DNA from 3 places in the Virgibacillus sp. MG-45 genome. Region 2 is predicted to be linked to each of the others. Evidence: predicted binding sites of a transcription regulator. Region 2 holds the regulator's gene; each other region holds the start of a gene.
The links. The regulator LexA, encoded in region 2, represses DNA repair genes until DNA is damaged. The targets are predictions, from matches to a motif close to CGAACATATGTTCG.
Positions count from the first base shown of each region.

Region 1: the regulator LexA is predicted to act here: its motif matches at 2,838-2,851, upstream of uvrB (excinuclease ABC subunit UvrB).
Region 3: the regulator LexA is predicted to act here: its motif matches at 2,589-2,602, upstream of SPK86_RS00920 (DNA polymerase IV).

Region 1 is NZ_JAXOFU010000004.1:88,101-95,343, reverse strand. It holds gene uvrA (excinuclease ABC subunit UvrA) at 1-778, opposite strand, end outside; gene uvrB (excinuclease ABC subunit UvrB) at 786-2,768, opposite strand; gene SPK86_RS05850 (PDZ domain-containing protein) at 3,039-4,238, opposite strand; gene SPK86_RS05845 (S41 family peptidase) at 4,436-5,884, opposite strand; gene SPK86_RS05840 (murein hydrolase activator EnvC family protein) at 6,051-7,243, opposite strand, start outside.
Region 2 is NZ_JAXOFU010000005.1:68,379-75,621, reverse strand. It holds gene SPK86_RS07150 (hypothetical protein) at 198-773, opposite strand; gene SPK86_RS07145 (urease accessory protein UreH domain-containing protein) at 1,292-2,020, shown strand; gene SPK86_RS07140 (multicopper oxidase family protein) at 2,566-4,074, shown strand; gene SPK86_RS07135 (hypothetical protein) at 4,252-4,542, opposite strand; gene SPK86_RS07130 (polysaccharide deacetylase family protein) at 4,571-5,299, opposite strand; gene lexA (transcriptional repressor LexA) at 5,483-6,106, opposite strand; gene SPK86_RS07120 (YneB family resolvase-like protein) at 6,381-7,019, shown strand; gene SPK86_RS07115 (DUF896 domain-containing protein) at 7,146-7,243, shown strand, end outside.
Region 3 is NZ_JAXOFU010000001.1:174,138-181,380, reverse strand. It holds gene SPK86_RS00925 (UPF0182 family membrane protein) at 1-1,287, shown strand, start outside; gene SPK86_RS00920 (DNA polymerase IV) at 1,317-2,570, opposite strand; gene SPK86_RS00915 (hypothetical protein) at 2,832-4,001, shown strand; gene SPK86_RS00910 (metal-dependent hydrolase family protein) at 4,083-5,321, shown strand; gene SPK86_RS00905 (phosphotransferase family protein) at 5,446-6,498, shown strand; cyclic di-GMP riboswitch class I at 7,054-7,148, shown strand; gene SPK86_RS00900 (DUF5667 domain-containing protein) at 7,199-7,243, shown strand, end outside.

The DNA of each region.
Region 1 (7,243 bases), on a different contig from region 2:
CAATTGAAAACCCACAAATGGGACAAGCGTGGTTTTCACTAAATGTAAGCTCTTCTTCTCCAATAATGTCGACGATTACTTTACCTTCTCCTAGCTCAAGCGCTGTTTCCAATGAGTCACTTAGCCGTCCAGTTACGCCTTCCTTCACGACAATGCGGTCCACAACAACTTCAATCGAATGCTTTTTATTTTTTTCGAGGTTAATCTCCTCTGTTACCTCACGCATTTCCTTGTCTACACGGATACGAACATAACCCTCCTGCTTTAGCTTTTCAATCGTTTTAATATGCTCACCTTTTCGGCCAGAAACGACTGGGGCAAGAATTTGGATCCGTGTACGCTCTGGATAATCCATAATTCGATCCACCATTTGCTGCACCGTTTGTGAGCTTATTTCAATTCCATGCTTTGGACATGTCGGTCGACCAACACGAGCATAAAGCAAACGTAAGTAGTCGTATATTTCGGTTACTGTTCCTACCGTAGAGCGTGGATTACGACTCGTAGTTTTTTGATCTATTGAAATCGCTGGGGATAGTCCTTCAATTGTATCAACATCCGGCTTATCCATTTGCCCTAAAAATTGGCGCGCATAAGCAGAAAGTGATTCTACATATCTACGTTGTCCTTCAGCATAAATTGTATCAAAAGCTAAGGAGGATTTTCCTGACCCTGATAGTCCGGTTAATACGACCAATTTATTTTTGGGAATGGTAATATCAATGTTCTTTAAGTTATGAGCCCTAGCGCCTTGAATTTTTATTGATTTACTTGGCATGCAACCGTCATCCTTCCGCTTTTAGTTCCAATATGATATCACGAAGCTCTGCTGCTTTTTCAAAATCTAATGCCTTTGCAGCTGCTCGCATTTCTTTTTCCATGTTTTGAATCACTTTTTGACGTTCTTTCTTCGTCAGCTTCGTTAGCTCTTTTGCTTTAGATTCATACTGGATAGTATCCTCTGCAGCAACGGTAGCACGAATAACATCCCGCACTTCTTTTTTAATAGTTTGTGGTGTGATGCCATGTGCTTCGTTATAAGCAATTTGTTTTTCTCTCCGGCGATTTGTCTCATCAATTGCATATTGCATGGATTTCGTAATCTTATCTGCATACATAATTACGCGCCCATTTTCATTACGGGCAGCACGTCCCATTGTTTGAATTAGGGAACGATCTGAGCGCAAAAAGCCTTCTTTATCAGCGTCTAAAATTGCTACTAAAGATACTTCGGGAATGTCTAAGCCTTCTCGAAGTAAATTAATACCGATAAGCACATCATATTTTCCGACCCGAAGCTCCCGAATAATTTCAATTCGTTCTAACGTTTTGATTTCAGAATGGAGATAGGCAACTTTAATACCAATTTCCTTTAGATAATCAGTCAAGTCTTCCGCCATTTTTTTCGTTAACGTCGTGACAAGTACACGCTCATTCTTTTTAGATCGTTTGTTAATTTCACCGATTAAATTATCAATCTGTCCTTCAATTGGACGAACTTCTACTTGCGGATCCAATAGACCAGTTGGACGAATGATTTGCTCGGTCATTACTGGACAATGCTCTAGCTCATATGGACCAGGTGTTGCCGATACATAGATGAGTTGATTAGTTGCTTTTTCAAACTCCGCAAATGTCAATGGGCGATTATCCAGAGCAGAAGGTAAGCGGAAGCCATGATCAACTAATACTTGTTTTCTAGCTTGGTCACCATTATACATTCCTCTAATCTGCGGCAGAGTAACATGTGATTCATCTACAACAACTAGAAAATCATCCGGAAAATAGTCTAACAGTGTATATGGTGTAGAACCTTGTTCGCGAAAAGCAAGATGCCTAGAATAATTCTCTATACCCGAACAAAAGCCCATTTCATTCATCATTTCAATATCGTAATTTGTTCGCTGTTCAAGTCGCTGTGCCTCTAAAAGCTTATTTTGTTCGCGCAGCTCTTTTAGTCTATCTTCTAATTCCTTCTCAATATTAGTAATCGCTTTTTTCAGCTTTTCCTCACGCGTAACAAAGTGGGAAGCTGGAAAAATAGCTACGTGCTCCCGATCACCAATAATTTCCCCTGTTAAAGCATCTACCTCACGAATTCGATCAATTTCATCGCCAAAAAACTCAATTCGAATACAATGCTCCTCACGTGAAGCTGGAATAACTTCAACAGAATCACCACGGACGCGAAACGTTCCACGTTGAAAGTCAATATCATTTCTAGCATATTGAATATCAACTAGGTCTCGTAGGAGTTGATCACGATCTTTTTCCATACCCATTCGTAATGAAAGCACTTGACTTCCATATTCTTCTGGAGACCCTAAACCATATATACAAGAGACGCTGGCAACAATCAATACATCACTTCGTTCAAATAATGACGATGTTGCCGAGTGTCTTAGTTTATCAATTTCATCATTGATGCTCGCATCCTTTTCAATAAACGTATCTGTAGAAGGAACGTATGCCTCTGGCTGGTAATAATCATAATAGCTCACAAAATATTCCACCGCATTATTCGGGAAAAATTCCTTGAACTCACTATATAATTGGCCTGCCAACGTTTTATTATGTGCGATTACTAATGTTGGTCGATTAATTTCTTTCACTACATTTGATACAGTAAATGTTTTTCCTGTACCTGTTGCTCCAAGTAAGGTTTGATGTCGTTGTCCTGCTAAAATTTTATCCACAAGCTCCTTGATTGCTTTTGGTTGATCTCCTTGTGGTTTATATGCAGATACGAGTTCAAATGTATTTTCCAAAAATCGTCCCTCCGATCACCTGAATAATATCAGCTTATCATAGATGCATTTCTATTTTAACATAAAAGACGAACAAATATTCGTTTTTTATGTTAATTTTAATTTTATTTGTATCCATGAGCATAAAATCTTATTTTGTCCATTTCAACTAAAAAGCATTAGCCTATATTAGGCTAACGCTAGTATAATTCTCATTTTATTGGGTGAATCTAGTCTGATTCTGTTCGATAAACAAGCAACAAGATGAAAATCTTGCTTATTAATTCATTATTATCCGACAACCTGTTGAATGCTTTTCTGATGATGTGGGGCTGTTACAAAAAGTAAACCAAGCTCATGATGCTCCCCTTCATACAACACGCTTTGCACAAAACGTAATTCGCCATTTTCATCAAGCACATCTAATTTAAAGGAAGCCCTGCTTTCCTGAAGCGCTTCATAGAATTGATCTGCTGAATTTATTTTAATTCCATTCACTTTCGAAATTATTTCACCTACTTGAATATCAAGACGTGAAGCAGGAGTACCTGGAATAACACTCAAAACCGTTATTCCTTTTTCAGTTTGACAAAAATACGGCTTTTTATTTTGCTCATCCGAACGATATCGAAAATTGATAAACTCTTTACCTGCAACAGCAAAGACAATTGCAAGAAGTGTTAGCCACGTCACATACATACTTAAAAATCCTAGCACAAGAACGATAGACGCAAGTAAAAAGAGAGGCTTAGCCATCCTTTTTGCTGCTAATTCCGGGAGTGTTCCTCTTACAACTTGTTCGATTCCTAAGACAAATGGGAGAATAATAATGCTAAATGTCTGTTCATCTCCTACTGAAAAATAAGGCCAGAAGGAAGCGAATGGTGTGATCATTCCTGTTGGTACAACAAGCAAAAAAGGAAGAAACAGGATTTTCTTCATTCGAAGCTGTCCAATCCACCCTCCTCTACTGCTCAAAGAGAGCTCTGGAAAGGTTTCATTTCTACGAACACGAAAGTATAAGAAGCCTTCTATAAAAAGAAGGAGACCAAGTAAAATAACAATGCCTGTAAAGTTAACCTCGGAAAATAAATCAGCTGTAAAAAAGGTTTGGTACTCCATAATAAATGGCGCCAGCCATAGAATGAAAAAAAGCACACCAATTGTATAAGCAGGAGAAAGCAGCGTTAAGCCAGCAATTAATGAAAATAAAATAATAATTCCACTTAGTACAAGCACAGTTTCATATGAAAATACGACTCCAATCCCAACCATCACTATGGATAGAATCATCCCAAAGCAAACAGAAAGTATCCATGTATTCTTAAACTCTGAAAAAACATCGAATACTTTTGTGCCAAAATGGTTCCGCTCTTTTTTTATTCGTTTGAATCCTAATATCATCCCTAACAATAGAAGCCAATAAGACAGAGGGTTTAAAAATACGCTTCCAATTGTTTTCCCAGCTTCAATTAATCCTGTTTCAAACATATGATCACCTTCCGTGAAGTAGCAATGGAAAACATCGTTTATTCGCTAGTCAAACGAATATTTCCTACTTAATTGTAACCTTTATTATATCATAGTACTGGGAAAAAATAGCTGTCCCAAAGTGATTATCCTTAAAAGTTAAATGAGAAACCATCTTTCTTTCAAGGAAAGCCTTCACCTTGGAACAGCTATATTAATTATTTATATAAAGAATCTAAAGCCTTCTCCAATTGCATATCATTCTCTCCGTTACGAATGCTTTCAACTACTTTTGCCTCGACCATTCCAGCTGTCTTTGAATCAACATCGCCTGTCACTTTTAAATCGTTGTCTTTTTGAAAGGCTTTCACTGCTTCTACTGTCTTTTGGCTAAAATAACCATCTGTACGTGCTGTGTCATAGCCTAAACCCGTTAGCATTCTTTGAATGTTTTCAATGGCTTCTCCAGTATGGTTATAAGTTAACGTTTTCTCTAGCTGCACTGGATTTGCATAATAATAATCTGGCTGTTTTACTTCAATTGTAGGTTCGACGCCTTTTTCATGAATCCAATTTCCTTTTGGTGAAAGCCATTTATAAAACGTTAGTTTTATTGTACTGCCATCTCCAAGTGGAACTGCTTGCTGAACTGTTCCTTTCCCAAAACTCGTCGCTCCAACAACGTCATAGCCAATCTCTTTCATCGCAACTGCTAATATTTCTGAAGCTGATGCACTTCCTTCATTGATCATCACTCGAATTGGGTAATCTTTCTTCTGATTTAATTCAGTATAATATTTTTCCTTTTTTCCGTTTTTATCTTCGATTTGCACGTAAGGCGTGTCCTTTGGTATAAAATTTCGTAAAATATCTTCAACGGAATTTAATAAACCACCTGGATTTCCTCGAACATCTAAAATTAATCCTTCCATACCATCTTTTTCTAGCTTTTCTAATGCAGTGCGAAATTCATCTGCAGTTCGTTCGGAAAAATTAGTGATTTCAATAATTCCTGTTTTTTTATTATCGATTGTTTTCATGTCCGCGTAGATTGTTTCTAAAGGAATAGTATCCCGTATAATTGGCACGTCAAATGGTTTGGAAGCTCCAGTCCGTTGAACCTGTAACACCACTTCAGATCCTTTTTCACCACGTATCTTGGATACAGCTTCATTTAAGTCAAGCCCTTCTAGGCTTTCACCATCTACACTTAATACTTGGTCATTTGGTCTTAATCCAGCTTTTTCTGCTGGTGAATCTTTAATCGGAGCAACAATCGTTACTTTTCCATTCACCATACTTACTTCTGCACCGATACCTTCAAAGGAAGATTCAATTTGCTCATTGAACTGCTCCATCATTTCAACATCCATATAAGCGCTATAAGGATCTTCTAATGAAGCAAGCATTCCCTGTATAGCTCCTTCGATTAATTGCTTCTCATCTACGTCCTGTACATAATTCTTTTTAATTAAATCATAGGCCTGCCCTACTTTATCTATATCAGTAGCTGGCTTAGACGATTCTCCCGAAATACTTGCCGAAGGGTCATTATGTGCTTCTTCACTTTCCTTTTGTGCATATGAAACGCCAAAGTATGCGCCGACAAACCCTAAGAAAAGTGCTGCAACCAATATTAGGACAACATGGCTCTTTTTAAAGTTCATTATCTCACCTCTATATGTAAAGTTAATGGAAACCGCTTAATAATTTGGTTTGCATCGATACTAAAATTCATTTTACCACTATTATTATGTATATTCTAATACAAAAAGACATCACAAAAATTTTATGTGATGTCTTTTTCAATCAAACGTCATGTCATTCCAGTGCTTAATTTAAGTAAGATAATGGGTTAACGGCATTTGATTTACTCATATTCCAACTCGGATTATGCAGCTCAAAATGAAGATGTGTACCAAATGAATCACCAGTGTTACCCATGATGCCAATTTGCTGTCCTTTTGAAACCGTTTGTAGCGTCCGAACCATTGGTGTATATTTCATGTGAGCATAAACGCTCTCATATTGCACACCATTTACAATATGTGTAATAAAAACGACATTACCATAGGATTGAGAATAATATGCTTTTGTAACAACACCTGATGCAACTGAAAAAATTGGAACATTTCCGCCAGCTTTTGCAGTTGCATTCCCTATATCCAGTCCTTTATGAGTCCCACCACGCGTTCCAAAGTGATCGGTAATGTATCCTGATACTGGCCATGTAAATGCTCCATTGCCAGAAGGCTTTGTTACAGTGCCCCCACCTGAGTTGTTATTCTTATTATCAGAAAGCTGTTCTAATTCTTCTTTTTCTTTTTTCGCTAATTCTAAGGCTTTCTTAACGGCAGCTTCTTGGGAACGTATTATTTCTTGTTCCTCAGCAATACTCATTTTATGATTCTCCAAAATGGCATGCTCTTTTTCTAGCTTTTGTTGTAATTTTTCCTTTTCTGCCATCTGGCTATCTAGTTCACCTTTTAAGGATAAGAGTTCTTTCTTTTGGCCTTCCAATGAAGCTTTCTTTGCTTCCACTTCCTGCTTATTATCTTCTATCTTTGTTTTCTTTTTTTCCACATCTTTTTTCATCTGTTCCATCGCTTTTTTATCCGCTGCAAGCTGATCCATTATCGATCTATCCTGATCCATAATCGTATTTACTGCAGAGGAACGACTAATAAAATCACTAAAACTTCTTGACCCGAGAATTACTTCCATATACTTCATCTGTCCACCGTTCTTTTGAATGGCACGCAACCGATCCTTTAAAATTGCTTCTCGTTTTTTTATGCTCTCCTGAAGTTCTTTAATTTCTTCTTTTAATTTTTTTATTTGCTTCTCTAAATCTTTAATTTGTTGCTCAAGGCGATTAATTTCCTCGTTTGTTTCATTAATTTCATTTTCCTTTGTACTAATTTTAGACTTTGTATTAGCTAGCTTTTCGTCAATGGATGCCATTTCGTTTTTCACAGAATCCTGCTTATCTAGATTCTCATCTATTTTTTTCTGTGTTTTAGACT
Region 2 (7,243 bases):
ATAATTCTCGGGAATGAAATCTCTCATTTCCGAGAATTATTAACGTTGCAGACCAGACCATAGATTTTATTCAAACGCTTTAACTTTACTTTATTATTGTACGATTAATGCCGATGTCAAGCCCCTGTTCATAAGATATATTACAGAGTACCATAGATTCTTTGTAACTTCATTATTGGATTGTGTATTCGAAATGTTCATTTGTTTGAATGGTGCTCCATATGAATATGATCATTCGGGGTCTTATCATCTGGAAAAACCGGTCCAAAATGGTTAAATATAATAAAAATAAAACCAAAAAGTATAATTGTAAACAGAGGATTAGATAAATATGCAGGTTCACGTTTGCTGACTTCTTTTTGAACGAAATAGAGAAGGAGTAATAAAATGCAAAGGAATAGAAAAAACATTATTTTAACAATAGCACTTTGATATTCTACCGTTATCATTACCCCAAGCATAGTCCCCATCATGCCCCCCATGATACCAGAAAGCATCCCGTCAAGTACTGCACCAATACTTATTGGCATGCCTGCCAAAAAACCAGATGACAAACCAATAACAATTCCAAAAACTGTAGCGAAAAAAAAGTTATCCGACAGTAATATTCCAATAATAACACCAAAAGTTAAGCCAACACTCATACCGATTGACATAGCTATTACCATACCAGTCATCTCAGTTAAGCTGTTTCGGTGAAAAGCTAATTTATAAATAATGAAAACTGTAAATAAAAAAATCGTTAAAATAATTAGCAGTAGTAATACACTCATTTTTATCCCCTTTCTTTTGCTTGTCCAATATAAATAACTATATGAGTATGTGGAGTATAAATATTCATAAACGCTTTCTTCTTGTTGGCTAGTAAGAGGGTTGAGAAACTTCGGTTTTGGTTCGATGTCATGTTCAATTTTTTATTATATATCTTGAATAAGTTGGACCAACATTATTTATATGTTTTTTTAATCATTTAAAGTAATATTTTATTCTTCCATTAGAATATAGAGGAACTAGACTTTAAATCTACTTTATATTTTATTTACCTAAGTCGTCCATATTTTCTGGATATTTTAAATGTATAATTGTAAAGCAAGTTACTCTAAAGAGTTAATGCTCGTTATGTATGGAAATAGATCAACCTACACCATAATCAGTTTGATATTATTTGAGAAGGATTAATAGTTACTGGTTCTTATAACTTCTATTAATAAAGTCATTAAGAACCACTTAAATTTATTTTGAGATAATACTATATATATCAAGAAGGTAGAGTAGTCACGGAGGTATACATATGTTTGATTTGTTTAATCAAATGAGCCGAATGCTAAGTGGGCCAATACATGGGCTGGCCTATGGTTTTGAGCATATACCACTATTATTTGCTTTCTTTTTGGGATTAGTGGGAGCTGTTGCCCCATGTCAACTAACAAGTAATGTCAGCGCAATTACAATTTATGGGAATAAATCGTTAATCGGTCGAGTTCCTTGGTTACATATATATTTATTTATATCTGGAAAGATTCTAGTTTTCGCTATCCTAGGATTCATTATTTGGTTAGTGGGAAATGAAGTGAACAGTACTTTAGTGGAATTCTTTCCGATGTTAAGAAAAGTAATAGGTCCGTTACTTATTATAATTGGGTTATTAATGATTGGGATATTAAAATTAAATAAATCTATTGGTACATTTAGGTTACCTGAGAAGATAAAAGACAGCTATTTAGGAAGTTTTTTATTAGGAGTAAGTTTTACATTGGCATTTTGTCCAACGATGTTTGTACTATTTTTCATGACATTAATGCCTGTTGTATTGACCACGTCATATGGTTTGCTATTGCCATCCGTATTTGGAATTGGAACTACTTTCCCGCTTTTGGTGGTAATCTATCTGATTTCGTATTTCGGTATGAGCGGGATAGTCATGAAGAAAAGCAGAAAAATAGGGGCTATTACTAATAAAATTGCTGGGAGTATACTACTTATTATTGGTATTTTCGATACATTAATGTATTGGTTTTAAAGAGGAAAATACTTTGAATTATAAGCTGTCTATAAAAATGGATATATTTCAATTTTCGTTAAAGTACGTTCAAATAGGCATTGAGACGTTTTATAGGATTATTTCACTAATTCGTCTGATAGCATGTTTACGTTATGAAATCCTTCTCTGATTTCAATCTGGACACAACAGGAAATATAACCATCATTTATTCAGATTCATCAGGAAAGAAATGGAACTCGGATTCCTTTCAGTAAGAATAAGAATTGATTGTTAGTTTCTAGAGAATTATGTACGATGTTGTTATTTTGCACTATTTCTTGATAATTATTCGATATGATGATGGCGAAGGAACAAATGGGAAGGGATGGAGAAAACATTGTATTACTTTATTAAATTGTTGTAGTACGAAATTTCGTATATGTAAGAGTATAGCATCAACTGGCAAAAAGCTTTGGAACTATCATCAGTAAACTGAGAGAATTCGCCTATTGGCGATCATATTACCTAATACTTGATTGTAAAAAAATAGTTTATCCAGAGCGTATACGTAAAGGAGCAAGAAAATGAAAAAATTGGTAATGTCATTTGCAGCACTTTTGTTAGTATTAGTGGGCTGCACAAACACTCCAACAAACCAGCAATTAGATGAACAAGGCACGGAGCGCGGAGAAATGCAACATGAAGAAAGAATGGATAATGGAGACGTGGAAGGTATGGAAGGTCACATGGATCATAACAATGTCCCTTCTCTTCAAGCATCAGAAGGAACTAAGGAGTTAGTAATACCACCTCTGTTAGAAAAACAGAAGGACGCAGAATTCGATTATGAGGTGGTCGCTCAAGAGGGAGCGATGCAATTTTTTGATGGTTCACAAACTAAAACTTACGGATATAATGGAAATTTTTTGGGGAAGACTTTACAGCTTAAAGAGGGAGAAACTGTTAAAGTGAAAGTCAGGAATGCGTTAAATGAACCAACAACATTTCACTGGCATGGTCTTGAAGTACCAGGAACTGAAGATGGTGGTCCGAGCGATCTAATCCAGCCAGGTGAAAGTAAAATCGTCACCTTAAAAGCCGATCAATCAGCAGCGACGCTGTGGTATCATCCACATCCACATAAATCAACCGCAGAACAAGTTTTCAAAGGGCTTGCGGGAATGCTCTACGTGGAAGAGAAAGATCGTGTAGCTACTGGATTGCCTCATAATTATGGAGTAGATGATATTCCGCTCATATTTCAGGATCGTCTCTTTGATGAGCATCAACAACTTGACTTTGAGAAGCTCATGAACAGTGATGGTACGATTGGGGATGTATCGCTCGTAAACGGTACATACAATCCAAGATTAACTGTAACACAACCACTGATGCGTTTTCGAATTCTTAATGGTTCGAATGCACGAAATTACACGTTTCGTTTAAGTAATAATGCCGCATTTACTCAAATAGCTTCAGATGGTGGATTATTGTATGAGCCAGTAAAAACAGAGGAGATTACACTGGCTCCATCCGAGCGCGCTGAAATTTTAATTGATTTTTCAGCAATGGACACAGATAAGCCAATCGCCATTACTGATGAAAAAGATAATGCTCTGTTGCCTTTTAATTTGGATATTGATAAAGGAAAAGGAGAGAAAGAATCTATATCTTGGACTGATGATACTTCTGTCCTTTCAGAAGAAGAAAAATCCTTACCAGTCACCAAGGAGATCGAATTGTTTGGAATGATGGATAGGGTTACTATTAATGGAAAGAAATTTGATCCTAATCGAATTGATCTGCGACAGAAGAAAGGCGTCTCGGAAGTTTGGGAAGTCTATAATAAGCCTGACAATATGGGAGGAATGATCCATCCATTCCATATTCATGGTACCCAGTTTAAAATTATATCGCGTGATGGAAGAGAAGTGAATCCAAATGAAAGAGGCTTGAAAGACAGTGTTCTTATAGAGCCAGGCGAACGAGTAAAATTGCTCGTCACTTTCCCAGAAGAGGGGAAATATATGTATCATTGTCATATTCTCGAACACGAAGATAATGGTATGATGGGGCAGGTAGAAGTATACTAATATTTTGTTTCACGGAATAAAAAATGAAAAATGAACTGTTCAGTATTAGTTAAATTCCTCTGAAGGTAGACAGATGATAACTCAAAATCTGTTTTCCTTTGGGGGTTTTTTGTGTATCTTACAAATCTCGCTATGCGTAGTAGCAATTTATTGTTAACTACATCCATATCAATAATACTAATATGAATGTTTATCCTTTCGTTTTCTTTTAAATGCTTGCCATGTTGTTTTTAATGAAGCATACGTTCCAACAGCAGCAGCCCCATAAAACGCGCCCATAAAAATTCCTGCCCATAAGTTGTGTCGGTGGCTAAAAAATATGGAAATGATAAACCCTAGCGCGCCGGCAATAGTTGGGAAGTACTGCCGGGGGATAGAGAAAAATTTAAATAGCTGTGTAATAATCACGATGAGAGGGACAGCGATAAGGCCATCCCATATATTTGTATGAATAACAGGAAACTCCATAAAGCCACATCCTTTTTTCATTAATTGATTATTCAAAGGGAATCGCATTTGTTCTTTTTAGCATTTCAGACACAGTTAAGCATTCGTACCCCTCTTCTTTAAAAAATGCTAATACTTTTTCTAATGCTGCGACCGTTTGCCGACGATCTCCTCCTGAATCATGTAATAAAATGATGTCACCAGGAGTAATATTTTTCTTAATATGGTTTACAATTTTATCTGTACCGGGTTTCTTCCAATCTTCTGGATCCTGGTGCCATGACCAGAAAACAACTAAGTAACCACTATCAATAGCTGTGTTAATAATTAAGTCATTATAATTGCCCCCAACAGGCCGATAGAGCGCTGGTTCTTTACCAGTAATTTCTCGTATGGTATATGAAGTATTATATAATTCGTCTTGTAATTTTTTGCTATCCTTAGGAATTGAAAGATGATGATAGGTATGATTTGCAACCTCATGTCCTTCTATATGCTCACGATAAATAAGTTGCGGGTGTGTCTTTGCTTGTTCACCTGTAACAAAAAATGTGGCTTTCGCATTGTATTCGTTAAGTAAATCTAAAATCTGAGGTGTGTATACAGGGTGGGGTCCGTCATCAAAGGTAATCGCCACAATTTTATCATCGGTATCCACCTCCCAAAAAACCTTTCCTGTTTTTTCATAATCGAAACGATCCTTTGTGTCAGCATATGATATAAAAGGAAAGGTAATATATATAATTAAAACACAAAGGAAGTAAATAAACGTTTTCATCTGTCCACTCCTAAGCCCATTTTAATAAGAACATACAATTAAATTGTGCTAATTAGGAATGTTTCATGTTAGGAATTAAATGGATATAAAAATGGTAAGTATGTAAGTGAAGAATCATATAAAGTGTTAAAATGAGCCAAACATAAAAACGAGCTGGTATATAAAATACCTAACTCGTTTTTATTAATGGATATTTCGATATAGTCCAATAACCTTCCCTAAAATAGAAACATTTTGATAAATGAGTGGTTCCATTGTTGCGTTTTCCGGTTGAAGGCGGATGTGATTTTTCTCTTTAAAGAAACGTTTCACCGTTGCTTCATCATCCTCTGTCATCGCAACTACAATTTCTCCATTTTGAGCCGTGTTTTGTTGTTTTACGATTACCATATCACCATCAAGAATACCAGCCTCTATCATACTTTCACCATCAATGACTAGCACGTATATATTATCTTCTGGGCTAGCGCTAGATCGTGGAATCGGAATATACTCTTCAATGTTTTCGACTGCAGTAATAGGAATCCCTGCTGTTACTTTTCCAATTAATGGGGCATATAATGTATCTTCTTTTGGAATACTCGGTTCTGAAGAAAAATCAAGAATTTCAATTGCTCTTGGTTTTGTAGGATCTCGTCGAATAAATCCTTTACTTTCTAATCTGGATAAATGCCCATGAACTGTAGAGCTAGATGCTAAGCCAACAGCTTCGGCAATTTCTCGAACAGAAGGTGGATATCCCTTTAGATGAACTTCACTTTTAATAAAGTCGAGAATGGCTTGCTGTCTTTTTGATAATTTTATCATGTAAGGAACACCTCGCACATATATTTACTATTGATAGTTTACCATTTCACATCTCAAAATGCAAACATTCGTTCTAAAAATCTATTGACAAGACCATATGTTCTGTTTATAATTACAAGTAACAGAACAAAGGTTCTATTTTGATGAAAGGGCTGATAATATGTTTGGAAAATGGACAAGAACTGATTTGCTATATTTCGTAACGTTTGGATTAACGTTAGGATTTTTGTATTTTTCACTCATCACAGCATAATGCAACTAGGAGATTATTAAATTGCGAGCAATCATATATTGTAGAGTAAGCACAGATAAACAAACACAGGAAAGTTCTTTAATTAGGCAAAAAGAAGAATTAATGCAGCTTGCTTTAAGGCAAGGCTTTAAAATCGTTCGAATTATTGAAGAACGAGCAAGTGGATATGAAATTGGGAGAGATGGCATCTTTGATATGCTTGATGATTTTGCAGATGGAGAAGCAGATTGTTTATTGATTCAGGACGAGACAAGGCTTGGAAGAGGAAATACTAAAATTGCACTTTTTCATCAGTTACAAAAGCTGAACATACCAATATTTTCTATTTATCACGATGGACAATTGGAAATTTCCGAGTCGGATTCTATGGTGCTCAAAATCGTCGGTATTGTAGAGGAATATCAACGAAAGCTTCATAACGAAAAAATTAAACGTGGCATAAAAAGGGCGATGGACAAAGGATTTAATCCTGCAAAAAATCTTACGAATCGGAATCAAGCTCCAGGACGGGAGAGAAAGGATTTTCCGATTCAAGAAGTTGTGCGTTTACGAGCACAAAAGATGACCTTCGAGGAAATTACTACTATATTACAGGGGATGGGCTTTGATGTTTCCAAGGCAACGGTACATCGCCGATATCAAGAGTTTCAAAAAACTTGAATATAAATAAGTAGGAAGTTATGATAAAAAAGCAGGAACATATTTATCGTTCGTGCTTTTTTAAATTTGACGACTCCACCCATGTTAACGTTGGAGTCAATCTGCCTTAACAGGAGGATAGACCACATGATAAGTAAACAAAAGTTAGAACGCATCAATTTTCTTGCTAAGAAGGCAAAGAATGAGGGACTCACAAATGCCGAAAAAGAGGAACAAGCGGAATT
Region 3 (7,243 bases), on a different contig from region 2:
GAATTTGACTATCCATCTGGTGATGAGAACCAGACAAATCGTTATGAAGCGAAAGCGGGTATTCCATTAAAAGGAATAAACCGATTTTTGTTCGCGATTCATGAAGGCTCTTTCCGTATGTTAATTTCCGATCAGGTAACAGAGGAAAGTCAGCTATTAGCGACGAGGAATATTAAGGATCGTGTAAAACGTATTGCACCATTCTTTAAATATGACAAGGATCCATATATCTTCGTTCGCGAGGATGGAAGCTTGGCGTGGATGCTCGATGCATATTTATCTGCTGATAACTATCCTTATTCAGAGCCACATAAAGGAAATGAAAGCTATGTGCGAAACTCTGTGAAGGTTGTCGTTGATGCCTATACGGGTGAAGTGAGCTTTTATGTGGTTGACGGAAAGGATCCATTGCTGCAAACATATATGAACATCTTCCCAGATATGTTTACAACGAAAATACCTGCTGATGTGCAAGCGCATTTCCGTTATCCAGAGGAGCTATTCAAAATCCAAGCAGCAATGTATGGTACGTATCACATGTCTAATTTAGAAATTTTCTATAATCGGGAAGACTATTGGCAATTCCCGACAGAGAAATATTTTAATAAGGATATTCAAATGGAGCCATATTATATGACGATGAAGCTACCAGAATATGATGAAGAAGAATTTATCCTTATGATGCCATACACGCCAAAAAAACGGCAGAACATGATTTCATGGATGGGTGTACGAAATGATGGAGAAAATTATGGCGAGATTTTCGTTTACCGTTTTCCAAAGCAGAAAAATATTTATGGACCACAGCAAATTGAAAATCGAATTAACCAGGATAGTGTGATTTCACAGCAATTAAACTTATGGTCACAAGGTGGATCTAAGGTGATTCGTGGTAATTTGCTAGCTATTCCGATTGAGGATACGGTGCTTTATGTAGAACCGGTTTATATCGAGTCGTCCAATGAAACATCGCTTCCTGAAGTAAAGCAAGTGATCATGGCTTATGAGGATCATATTGTAATGGAAGAAACCTTTGATAAGTCATTACAAAAAATCCTTGATTTAATAAACCCAGATCGTAATGGTACGACAGAACAAAAGCCTCCTCAAAAGGATGAAGGGGAAGATTCACAGGAACAAACAGATCCGATTCTTGGTGCAGAAGATGTGTTGCGGGAGCTTTCACAGCAATTTGAGGCTTATCGTGAGGCAATGGCTGAAGGGGATTGGAAAAAAGCGGGCGAAATCATGGAAGCAATTGAAGCTCGTTTAAATGAAGTAGAATAAGTAATAAGCTAAAAATAACGAATCGGTGGTCATGCAAAATGACCACCGATTTTTTTACTTCTGTCGATTGCAATGCCGCCAGATGTGTAGCTAGAAGCTCTTAAAATGGCGGTATATCCATATTTATCTCGAATCTGATCCATCACGAATCCAATATCCTTACGCTTACTTGTATCTTGAAAAAGGCTGAGCTGTGTTTCATTGTCATCAGACAAGTTATCAAGTGTCACATACACCCGGCGGATGCTACTATGTCCATCATAAAACTGATGAAATAATTGCATACAAACGTCGTACATATCCATGGTGGTGTTTGTTGGAAGGAGGAGGGATCGGGATCTGCTAAAGCCACCACCAACCTCTTTCGAATAGCCAACACCAAGGTGGACCGTTTTTCCTACCTTTTTTGCAGTTCGTGCTCGTCGGCAGGCTTCTTCACATAAATCAAGGATGCAAACCGGAATATCTTCCTTGGAATAGTCTTGTAATAAGGTCATTCCATGTCCAAAGCCTTTTTGTTCTGTTTTCGTAAAGTTTCCAAAGACAGGGCTTAAGTCAATCCCCCAGGCATGCCAATAGAGTTGTTCTCCCATTACGCCATATCGTTTTTTTAAGTGCTGTAGATCGGTCTTTGCTAATTGTCCGAGGGTAATAATTCCCATTCGATTAAGATTTCGCTTCATATTACTGCCAATCCCCCAAATTTTTTCAATTGGAGCGGGCCACAGCTTATTTTCAACATCTTCATATCGACACTCGGCAATGCCAGTTTTCTTTGCGTGGAGATCCATGACAACCTTAGCAAGAAATTTATTATCGCCGATGCCGATAGAGCATGTAATACCAAAAGAGTGCAGGATATCTTCTTTAATGGTATGCGCGATTTGATGTACATCCCCGAAGAGCTTTTGTAAGCCATCCACTGTAATCCAAACCTCATCAACCGAATACGGGTGAATTGCTTCTTTAGGCGCATAATTGTTGAGGAGCCTTGTAATAGCAAGTGAGACTTCAACATAATCTGCCATATGGGCTTGAACGATAACGAGGCTTGGATCATCGGTTGGAAGCTCAAAAAATCTACTTACATTACTTATCCCGTATTTTTGTTTTAAAGCAGGCGAAGCGGCTAAAACAATGCTGCCTGATCGGCTTGGATCTCCAACAACTGCAAGTAATGCTTTCATTGGATCAAGTCCAAGCTTTATCGCTTCAACACTTGCATAAAAAGAACGCATATCAATACAAAGTACATCATGACGAGGAAAACGTGTGTAGTCCATTTTATCTCCTCCAAAAATAGAACATTTGTTCTTATTATACCAAGAAGAGATCGAACTACCAATGGGAAAAAATGGTGCATGGAAAAGGCTTGTATCAATCTAATTAAATCCGTATTTGGGAATAAAAAACAAAGCAACCGCTTTCAAAATAACAAAAATATTTTCTTAATAAAAAATAGTCAAAAAACAATAGACAAATAAAGTAGAGGGTGATATATTACATACAATATTTTAAAAATTGCAACATGAGGAGGGTATTACATGCTTAGTAATCCACTAATTGCTACAGTAATGATTTTCGCACTAATTGCATTTGGAGAGTGGCTTTCCATTATTTCAAGGGCAAGAATTCCGATGCTGCTCACTGCCATGGTAGGCTTTCTTGTATGTGTATGGACAGGGGTTTTTCCAACGGATATTTTAGAAAAATCTACGTTGCCTGCACTTGGAGCTATTTTAATCGGACCAGCTATTACACACATGGGTACGTTAATTCCCTTCTCGTTATTAAAGAGTCAAATAAAAGCGGTTCTCATTGCTCTAGGCGGACTAATTGTATCAGGGATTTTAATATTAACGATTGTACCGTTGGTCTTTGATTATCCAACAGCGGTGGCGGGAGTTGGTCCAATTAGTGGAGGCATTATTGCATTACTTATTACTTCGGAAAAGCTAACAGAAATCGGCTTATCAAGCTTGGTCATCATTCCAGCATTAATCGTAGCATTTCAAGGTGTGATGGGCATGCCAATTGCGATGAGCTTTATGCGAAGGTATGCAGCAAAAATTATTCAGGAAATGGACAAAGGGACATTTGTTCCAATGGTAAAGGAAGTAGATGAGATAGAAGGCGGAAAGAAAGCTGAAGGCTTAGACCCGCTAAAATCAAGTATGACTTTAAAGCTGTTCTATGTGTTTGTTGGTGCGGGAATTGGTGTAGCATTAGGAAGCGTTACCCCTATTCATTATAGTCTATGGTGTCTAGCAATTGGGATTGTAGGTTTAAAGCTTGGATTATTAGAGGAAAAATCACTTGAGAAGGCAAATTCGTTTACGATTACGATGATTGGTATCATTTTTGTAGTGATTGGTACGATGGCAGATGTTACTCCAGGAGATGTATTAGAAAATCTTCCAAGCATTGTCCTTATTCTTGTTATCGGTACAATTGGCATAACTATTGGTGGATATGTTACCTCGAAATTAGTGAAATGGCATCCATATAAAGGAATGCCTGTAGCGTTGACAGCATTATTTGGTTTTCCTGGTGATTACATTCTTTGTGAAGAAGTTAGCAGGAGTACAGCTAGAAATGAAAAGGAATCCTCCATCATTTTTAATGAACTTTTAGCTCCGATGCTTATTGGTGGTTTTACAACAGTTACGATAGCTTCGGTTGTGTTAGCAGGTATATTAGTACAAACATTATAGCTCTATCTTTAATTGAAAATAAGAAGCTGCTTAGCAGCATAGGATTATAAAAAGCTTACTCTATATAAGGGAGGACATAGCATGGCAATCGTATTTAAAAATGGACGAGTGATAGATGGCAATGGTGGTGAACCAATTTCAAAGGGGCTAGTAGTTGTTGAAGGAGCCTACATTGCTTATGCAGGACCTGAAGATGGATATGAATTAAAGGGGGAAGAACAAGTTGTTGATGCGCAAGGTGGTACGATCATGCCAGGCTTGATTGATACACACGTACATATGATGATGGAATATTCCCCATTAGCGGAACGATTAGCAACTCCATTTTCATTTATGTATTATCAAGCCGCGCAATATTTAAAAACGACTTTACATGCGGGAATCACTTCTGTAAGAGATGCCCTTGGAACCGATTTAGGCGTGAAAAAGGCTGTAGAGGAGGGGGTTATTCCTGGTCCGAGGCTACAGCTAAGCATTAATGCCTTAACAATAACAGGTGGGCATGGGGATGGTTATACGGTCTCTGGAAAGGAAATGGACATTTTGCCATCAGATTATCCCGGTATGCCAAATGGGAAGTGTGATGGTATCGAAGAAGTTAGAAGAAAGACGAGAGAAATGCTACGGGCTGGTGCTGAGGTTATCAAGGTACATGCAACGGGCGGTGTATTAAGTGCAACCGATCATCCAGAATTCACCCAGTTTTCCTTAGAGGAGTTAAAGGTCATTGTAGAAGAAGGACGATTCCGTAAAGGGATAAAAGTAATGGCACATGCACAGGGAGCAGAAGGAATAAAAAATGCGGTACGAGCAGGAATTCATTCGATCGAGCATGGTATATTTATCGATGATGAAGCAATTGAATTAATGCTGGAAAACGGAACTTATTTAGTGCCTACTTTGCTCGCACCGGTGGCAGTTTTAGAAACGGCCAAAGAAACAGGAATGCCAGAAACAGCTGTGCAAAAATCAAAGGAAGTAATCGAACAGCACCAAGCAAGCTTTCAAAAAGCGTACCGTGCAGGTGTTAAAATTGCAATGGGAACCGATGCTGGTGTCATGAAGCACGGCACAAACCTCCGAGAGCTTGGACTAATGGTTGACGGAGGAATGACGCCAATGGAGGCGATTGTGGCTTCCACAAAAACCGCTGCAACTTGTCTAGGCTGGGAGGATCGAGTTGGAACGTTGGAAAACGGAAAGCTTGCCGATGTAATTATTGTGAAAGGAGATCCGTTAGCTGATATTTATTCTCTTGCCAATAATAATACGGTGCAAGTCGTTATGAAAAATGGCAAAATCGAAAAAAATGTATTATAGGTGATGAGGCTGCCAAATTGGCGGCCTTATTATTTTTTATAAGAATTGGTCTTTACTGGAAAGTGGCACGAAGGATAGTATATGATATTCATAAAAGCACAGAAAGCTTATTGGAGGATAAGGGATGACTGCCAAAATCATATTTGCTTCAAATAAATTGGAAAATATTAATGACCAACAAATAAAGCAAATGGTTGACAAACAAGGGCTTGGTCAATTCATTTCCGCACAAAGAACAGCACAAGGTGCAATGGGACAAACGATGTATGTTTGCACGACAAAGGGAGATTATGTGTTAAAAGGAAACCCGTTGTATGAAGGGCAGCTTAAAGAGGAAAAATACTTTATTGAACAGCTTCATAAACACACGGATATTCCCGTTCCAGTCCCATACATTCTTGATGAATCTGAAGATATTTTCGGATGGAACTATGCAATTATGCCTCGTCTCAGTGGATATCATCTAACAGATAAACAGCTTTACGAAAAGCTTCCTTATGAGGAGAAAGTAAAAATCGCCGAGAGGATCGCACATACATTAACAGCATTTCATCAATGGCGGGTTCGTGATTGTGGAGAATTAAATCCATTAACATGTTCTATTACTCCATTCCAAGAGGGATACCAAGCTTGGCTATATAAACGAATTTATTTTTGGTTACAGGATGCAACGAAGTATTCATTGATTTTACCGAAGGATATCGCATGGGTGCAGCACATATTAGATACATCGCAATCCGCATTTGCAGCGTTTTCATCGCCATGCTTTGTGATGGGAGATTTTAAACCGGGAAATTTTTTGATTGATCACACAAAAACGGAAGGATGGAAAGTAAGTGGTGTCTTTGATTTTACGAACGCTTACTTTGGTGATCCATTATCTGATTTAATAAAGCTTGTCACGCTATATATAGATAAGGAAGAAGAGAGCATCGCCTTGCATTTGATGAAAACGTATATAAACGGTTGTATGCATTCGTATGAAAAAACGGAAATAAAGCAACGTCTTATGGTGCACATGCTTCATCAGCGTATATTGGATTGGGGATGTGCAAAGGCTATAAATAAAGTCGATTGGGATAATGATCTTGCATTCTTTATATGGGCTAGTCGTTACACAGAGAAGGTTGCAGATTTCGTAGACAAAATCGATAACCCTTCCTGCTTACATCAATAAAGCAAGGAATTTTCTGAATTAATTTGATCATAAGCTGTGTATAATTTCTGATTTCGTGGTATAATACGTTTAGAAGTTAATTTATCATTAAAAACCGCCCCATGCGGATGCATGGAACGGTTACAATAGACCAACCCCAGCAAGAGGGGAAGGCACGATTTGGGAATAACCCTTCACGTCTCGGCTAAAGCACATGAGGGGTTATTTTTTATTGTTCTTCTCGGACATGATAAAAGCGATTAACATGCCAAATGAAATCATCAGCGTTAATACACCCTCCATATCCATAGGCATCACCCCCCTTCAAGGAAAACATCCTAGAAGGTTAACAGTGTGCCCGAACCCCTCATGTGAAGCCGGCCTATTGTTAACTAAATTATACCATATTCGATCGTATGTTCCTAATTTTTTTTGGCTATTTATAGTCCGAAACGAAAGGATGCTGCTTATGCACAGCATCTTTTTTTGATTTTAAATATTTTTTGAATTTATTTCGTCATCCCCCCTCAAAATTCGACACAATGGCGTATGAATGATAGATATTTTCAAAATAAAAGATGAAAAAGGCAAAACCATTGAAAGGTGGTGACGCAAAGCTAGAGGGACTAAAGATGTTTAATGGAGAATATCTATGTCAGCCAGCTGCCGTGTTACATAGGAACTAAAAATTGTCTTTATAGTACTCAAGGAGAGAAGTCAAATGGAGAATAAACTAAAAAAAATCTTAACAACGACTGTGTTTGCG